One region of the Aquipseudomonas alcaligenes genome, then DNA from elsewhere that is predicted to be linked to it. Evidence: predicted binding sites of a transcription regulator. Region 1 holds the regulator's gene; each other region holds the start of a gene.
The links. Region 1 encodes sigma-54, which starts transcription at its own class of promoters, with help from an activator protein. Its sites were predicted from a motif close to ANTGGCATNNANNTTGCTNT; they were not measured.
Positions count from the first base shown of each region.

Region 2: the regulator sigma-54 is predicted to act here: its motif matches at 1,263-1,282, upstream of glnA (glutamate--ammonia ligase).
Region 3: the regulator sigma-54 is predicted to act here: its motif matches at 1,376-1,395, upstream of AAG092_RS00735 (flagellar basal body rod protein FlgF).

Region 1 is NZ_CP154874.1:3,116,509-3,118,778, forward strand. It holds gene hpf (ribosome hibernation-promoting factor, HPF/YfiA family) at 1-160, opposite strand, end outside; gene AAG092_RS15035 (RNA polymerase factor sigma-54) at 318-1,820, opposite strand; gene lptB (LPS export ABC transporter ATP-binding protein) at 1,961-2,270, opposite strand, start outside.
Region 2 is NZ_CP154874.1:1,997,518-1,999,787, forward strand. It holds gene thiI (tRNA uracil 4-sulfurtransferase ThiI) at 1-1,047, opposite strand, end outside; gene glnA (glutamate--ammonia ligase) at 1,378-2,270, shown strand, end outside.
Region 3 is NZ_CP154874.1:144,155-146,424, forward strand. It holds gene flgE (flagellar hook protein FlgE) at 1-1,248, shown strand, start outside; gene AAG092_RS00735 (flagellar basal body rod protein FlgF) at 1,448-2,191, shown strand; gene flgG (flagellar basal-body rod protein FlgG) at 2,238-2,270, shown strand, end outside.

The DNA.
Region 1 (2,270 bases):
GGGTCGCTTCGATCTTCTGCTTGAGCTTCTCGACCTCCATGGTCACCTGCACATTGGTGATCTTGTCGAAATGGCGCTCCAGTCGGCTGAGCTTCTCACCGACATAGTCGCGCAGGGCGTCGGTCACATCCAGTTGATGTCCACTGATGTTGACTTGCATACCGCTTCTCCTTGTTGCCTGGTGTAAGAGACAGGCTATCGGGCCTGCCGCCGTAACACGTTGGCTGGGAGGGCTGGTGCACTGCGGGCCGTAGTTCCCCCGTGCAGGGTATCCGGCGCTCGGTACGGTGGTGCAGAAGCCTTCCGCTCAGGGCCGCTTACATCAGTCGCTTGCGTTCGCTGGACGGCGCGATGCCGAGGGACTCGCGGTACTTGGCGACGGTGCGGCGGGCTACCTGAATGCCCTGTGCTTCCAGTAAACCAGCGATCTTGCTGTCGCTCAACGGCTTTTTCGCGTTTTCCGCGGCCACCAGTTTCTTGATGATGGCGCGGATCGCGGTGGACGAGCATTCGCCGCCCTCGGAGGTGCTGACGTGGCTGGAGAAGAAGTATTTCAGCTCGTAGATGCCGCGCGGGGTGTGCATGAATTTCTGCGTGGTGACCCGCGAGATGGTCGACTCGTGCATGCCCACCGCCTCGGCGATGTCGTGCAGGACCAGCGGCTTCATGGCCTCGTCGCCGTATTCGAGGAAGCCGCGCTGGTGCTCGACGATCTGCGTCGCCACCTTCATCAGCGTCTCGTTGCGGCTCTGCAGGCTCTTGATGAACCAGCGCGCCTCCTGCAGCTGGTTGCGCATGAAGGTGTTGTCGGCGCTGGAGTCGGCGCGTTTGACGAAGCCGGCATACTGCGGGTTGACGCGCAGGCGCGGCACTGCCTCCTGGTTCAGCTCCACCAGCCAGCGCTCGTTGTGCTTGCGCACGATGACGTCGGGCACCACGTACTCGGGCTCGCTGGCCTCGATCTGCGAGCCGGGGCGCGGGTTGAGGCTCTGGATCAGCTCGATGACCTGGCGCAGTTCGTCCTCTTTCAGCTTCATGCGGCGCATCAGCTGGCTGTAGTCGCGGCCGCCGAGCACATCCAGATGCTCGCTGGCCAGGCGCTGCGCCTCGGCCAGCCAGGGCGTGTCGGCGGGTAGCTGGCGCAGTTGCAGGAGCAGGCATTCGCGCAGGTCACGTGCGCCGACGCCGGCGGGCTCGAAGTGCTGGATGCGGTGCAGCACGGCCTCGACTTCGTCGGCCTCGATGTCCAGCTGCGGGTCGAAGGACTCGACGATTTCGTCGATGGATTCCTCCAGGTAACCCTGGTCGTTGATGCAGTCGATGATGGTGACGCCGATCAGCTTGTCGGTGTCGGACATCGGCACCAGGTTGAGCTGCCACAGCAGGTGGCTCTGCAGGCTCTCGCCGGCCGAGGTGCGGGTGGTGAAGTCCCACTCGTCGTCATCGCTGGAGGGCAGGCTGCTGGCGCTGGTCTGGTAGACGTCTTCCCAGGCGGTATCGACCGGCAGCTCGCTGGGGATGCGGTCGTGCCACTCGCCGTCCTCGCCACCCTCGGTGTTGTTCACCGCGACGGTGCTGTCCTGGAAGCTGGAGCTGTCCTGCTGCGCCTGGGTGTTCTGCTCGGCGCCGTCGGCCATGGGGTCGGAGTTGTCGAAATCCTCGCCGTCTTCCTGGCGCTCCAGCATGGGGTTGGATTCCAGGGCTTCCTGGATTTCCTGCTGCAGATCCAGGGTGGAGAGCTGGAGGAGTCGGATGGCCTGTTGCAGCTGCGGAGTCATCGTCAGCTGCTGGCCCATCTTGAGGACTAGCGACGGTTTCATGGTGTGGGGCTGGGTACCTTGTTCACTTGCCGGCGCGCGGCGCCATCCACTGCAGGGCGGCGGGCCGCCCTAGGAAGCAAATTATATGCCTGACCTTGAATGATTCTAGCCCTTTGTGCAAGCCCCGCACTCGGTCGCGCTCAGAGGCGGAACTCGTGGCCCAGATAGACTTCCTTGACCAGCTGGTTGGCCAGGATGGTGTCGGCGTCGCCTTCGGCGATCAGCTGGCCGTCGTTGACGATGTAGGCGGTCTCGCAGATGTCCAGGGTCTCGCGCACGTTGTGATCGGTGATCAGTACGCCGATGCCCTTGGCCTTGAGGTGGTGGATGATCTGCTTGATGTCACCGACCGAGATCGGGTCGACGCCGGCGAAGGGTTCGTCGAGCAGGATGAACTTGGGCTCGGTGGCCAGGGCGCGGGCGATCTCCACCCGGCGTCGTTCGCCGCCG
Region 2 (2,270 bases), 1.1 Mb from region 1:
CACCCCGCAGTACTCGGGCATGTTCTTGGCGAACTCGGCGGTGCCGATGCGCACGGCGGTATCGATGATGTCCTGCTTGTGCGCGGCGATCAGCGGGCGCAGCACCAGGGTATCGGTGACCGCATCGATCACCGAGAGGTTCGGTAGGGTCTGGCTGGACACCTGGCTGATCGCCTCGCCGGTCACCAGCGCATCGATGTACAGGTCCTCGGCGATGCGGCTGGCGGCGCGCAGCATCATGCGCTTGAGCACCACGCCCATCTGGCTGTTGTCGACCTTGGACAGGATCTCGCCGACCACTTCCTCGAACGGCACGCTGATGAACAGCACGCGGTGCGAGCTGCCGAACTTCTGCCACAGGTGATGCGCCACTTCCATCACGCCCAGCTCGTGGGCGCGACCGCCGAGGTTGAAGAAGCAGAAGTGGGTGAGCAGGCCGCGGCGCATCATCTGGTAGGCGGCGACCGTGGAGTCGAAGCCGCCGCTCATCAGCACCAGGGTCTGCTCGATCGAGCCCAGCGGGTAGCCGCCGAGCCCCTGGTGCTGGGCATGGATGATCAGCAGGCGGTCGTAACGCACCTCGAAGCGCGCCTCGACCTCGGGCTTCTTCAGGTCGATGCCGGCGGCTCCGCACTCGCGGCGCAGACGGCTGCCGACGTGGGTCGCCAGGTCCACCGAGGAAAAATCATGGGTATTGCCGGCACGCTTGCAGCGCACGGCGAAGACCTTGCCGGCGATCTGTGCACCAAAATGCGCGCGGCACTTCTCGAAGGTGTCGTCGAAGTCGACATAGGGGTATTCGTGCACTTCGAGGAAGTGCGCAATGCCCGGCGTGCAGCGCAGGCGCTCGAACATCTCCAGCTGCACCTTGCGCTCGCTCACCCGGCTGATCAGGTCGAGGTTGTCCCATTCGCCCTGCACCTCCAGCTCGGGGTCCAGGTCACGCAGCACCGTGCGGATGTTCTTCGCCAGCTGGCGGATGAACTGCTTGCGCACCGGCCGGCTCTTGATGGTGATTTCCGCGAAGGGTTTGACGATCAGTTTCATGGAATAGCGGGTGCCGGGCGGGATGCCGAAAAACAGGGGCGCGGATTATAGCGGAAATTGTTCAAGCTTTGACCAAAAACAACTTCACGGGCGATTAGGCACCAAAATAGTGCTCTTTGTATTTATTGCGATCCATCTTGGTGCATAAAACTGCTCAAAAAATCGCCACAGACCGCGCACCCCCTGGGTTTCAGGGCTCCAGCCCATTCCGGGGCACTGGCATGCAATTTGCTCCCTTGTGAGGCAGCCTGGTCTGGCGGACTATCCCGCCCGGCTTTGCACCTATTCCGGAGGCCGGCCCAGCCAGCTTCCTTCCACCTGGAGGACACCATGTCGAAGTCGCTTCAACTGATTAAAGAACACGACGTGAAGTGGGTTGACCTGCGCTTCACCGATACCAAAGGCAAGCAACAGCACGTGACCATGCCGGCTCGCGACGCTCTGGACGAAGAGTTCTTCGAAGCGGGCAAGATGTTCGACGGCTCCTCCATCGCCGGCTGGAAAGGCATCGAAGCCTCCGACATGATCCTGCTGCCGGACGACAGCACCGCCGTGCTGGACCCGTTCACCGAAGAGCCGACCCTGATCCTGGTCTGCGACGTGATCGAGCCGTCCACCATGCAGGGCTACGACCGCGACCCGCGCGCCATCGCCAAGCGCGCCGAGGAATACCTGAAGTCCACCGGTATCGGTGACACCGTATTCGTCGGCCCGGAGCCGGAGTTCTTCATCTTCGACGAAGTGAAGTTCAAGTCCGACATCTCCGGCTCGATGTTCAAGATCTTCTCCGAGCAGGCTTCCTGGAACACCGACGCCGACATCGAGTCCGGCAACAAGGGCCACCGTCCGGGCGTCAAGGGCGGCTACTTCCCGGTTCCGCCGGTCGACCACGACCACGAAATCCGTACTGCCATGTGCAACGCCCTGGAAGAAATGGGCCTGGTCGTGGAAGTCCACCACCACGAAGTGGCGACCGCCGGCCAGAACGAGATCGGCGTGAAGTTCAACACCCTGGTCGCCAAGGCTGACGAAGTTCAGACCCTGAAGTACTGCGTGCACAACGTCGCCGATGCCTACGGCAAGACCGTGACCTTCATGCCGAAGCCGCTGTACGGCGACAACGGCTCGGGCATGCACGTGCACATGTCCATCTCCAAAGATGGCAAGAACACCTTCGCTGGCGAAGGCTATGCTGGCCTGTCCGACACCGCCCTGTACTTCAT
Region 3 (2,270 bases), 1.1 Mb from region 1:
GGCAACAACATCGCCAACGCCGGCACCGCGGGCTTCAAGCAGTCGCGCGCGGAGTTCGCCGACGTCTATGCCGCTTCGGTGCTCGGCACCGGTTCCAATGCCCAGGGCAGTGGTGTGCTACTGGGCGACGTGTCGCAGCTGTTCAACCAGGGCAACATCAACTACACCCAGAACGCCCTGGACCTGGCCATCAACGGCAACGGCTTCTTCGTTACCAGCAACAACGGTGAGATCAGCTACACCCGTGCCGGCTACTTCGGTACCGACCGCGATGGTTACGTGGTCAACAACTTCGGCTATCGCCTGCAGGGTTACGCGGTGGATGACGCCGGCAACCTGCAGAACGGTATCGTCGACGACATCCAGATCCGCACTGCCGCCCAGTCGCCGCGTGCCACCGAGAACATGGCGCAGACCTTCAACCTCAACTCGAACAACACGGTGCCGACCACCGTGCCCTTCGACCCGGCCGACCCGACCACCTACAACTCGTCGACCTCGACCAATATCTACGATACCCAGGGCAATGCCCACGTGCTGACCCAGTACTTCGTCAAGACGGCAGCCAACACCTGGACCATGAACGTGCTGATCGACGGGCGAAATCCCAACGATCCGACGCTGACCACGCCCTACACCGTCGACCTGAGCTTCACCGCCGCAGGCCAGCTGGATACTGCGGCGCTGGCCTCTGCCGACTTCACGGTGAACGCCGACGGCACCCTGGCCCTGACCAACTGGGTGCCCGCTGCCCCGGATACTTCGGTGCCACCGGTGTGGAGCCCTAACGGTGCCAACGCGGCAGCGGCGGGTATCACCATCGATATCCGTGATGCCACCCAGTTCGCCAGCGCCTTCGCCGTCACCGCGGTCAGACAGGATGGCTATACCACCGGCGAGCTGGCCGGCCTGGAGATCGACGATACCGGGGTGATCTTCGCCCGCTACACCAATGGCCAGTCGCTGATCCAGGGTCAGGTAGTGCTGGCCAACTTCGCCAACGTGCAGGGCCTGACCCCGGTCGGCAAGACCGCCTGGGTGCAGTCCTTCCAGTCCGGTGAGCCGGTGGTCGGTACGCCGCGCTCCGGCACCCTGGGCGCCCTGCAGGCCGGCGCGCTGGAGGATTCCAACGTCGAGTTGTCGGACCAGCTGGTCAACCTGATCGTCGCCCAGCGCAACTACCAGGCCAACGCCAAGACCATCGAAACCGAAAGCGCCATCACCCAGACCATCATCAACCTGCGTTGATGAGTGGAGGAGGGGGCTTGCCGCCAGCGGCAAGCCCTCGCCGTAATCCCTTCGGCAAAGGCTCCTCATGGAGCCTTTTATTTATAGAAAAACTATAAAAATCAAATAGATGTAATTCTATTTTTGTCCTGGCACGCAGTTTGCTGAAGAGCTTGTAACTGAATTACGAGCGGCAATCGGCCGAATTGCGGAGCAACCCATGGACAAGATGCTGTACATCTCCATGACCGGCGCCAGCCAAAACACTCTGGCCCAGCGTGCCCACGCCAACAACCTGGCGAACATCTCGACCACCGGCTTTCGCCGCGACTACGAGCAAGCGCGTTCCATGCCGGTGTTCGGCGACAGCTACCCGGCGCGGGTCTACGCCATGACCGAGCGTCCCGCCACCGACTTCACGCCCGGCTCCCTGCAGGAGACGGGGCGCGACCTGGACGTGGCCATCGAGGGCCAGGGCTGGATCGCCGTGCAGGCGGCCGATGGCAGCGAGGCCTACGTGCGCACCGCCAGCCTGCAGATCGACGCCCTCGGCCAGCTGCGCACCGGCAACGGTTTGCCGGTGCTCGGCAATGGCGGGCCGATCGCCGTGCCGCCGGAGCAGAAGGTCGAGATCGGCCAGGACGGCACCATCAGCATTCGCGCCCTTGGCGAGGCCCCCAACGTGATGGCCGAGGTGGACCGCATCAAGCTGGTCAATCCCGACCTCAGGAGCATGGAGAAGGGCACCGATGGCCTGATCCGCGTCAAGGATGCGACCGGACCGCAGGAGCCCGATGCCACCGTACGCCTGACTTCCGGCTTCCTTGAGTCGAGCAACGTCAACGCCGTCGAGGAGATGACCGCGATCCTCTCGTTGTCCCGCCAGTTCGAGCTGCACGTGAAGATGATGCGTACCGCCGAAGACGGCGCCTCCGCCATGGCACGGGTCATGCAAATCAGCTAATCACCAACGCGAAGCGCCATGAAACCGGCGCTCGAGGAGAAAGAACATGCTTCCGGCTCTGTGGGTCGCCAAGACCGGC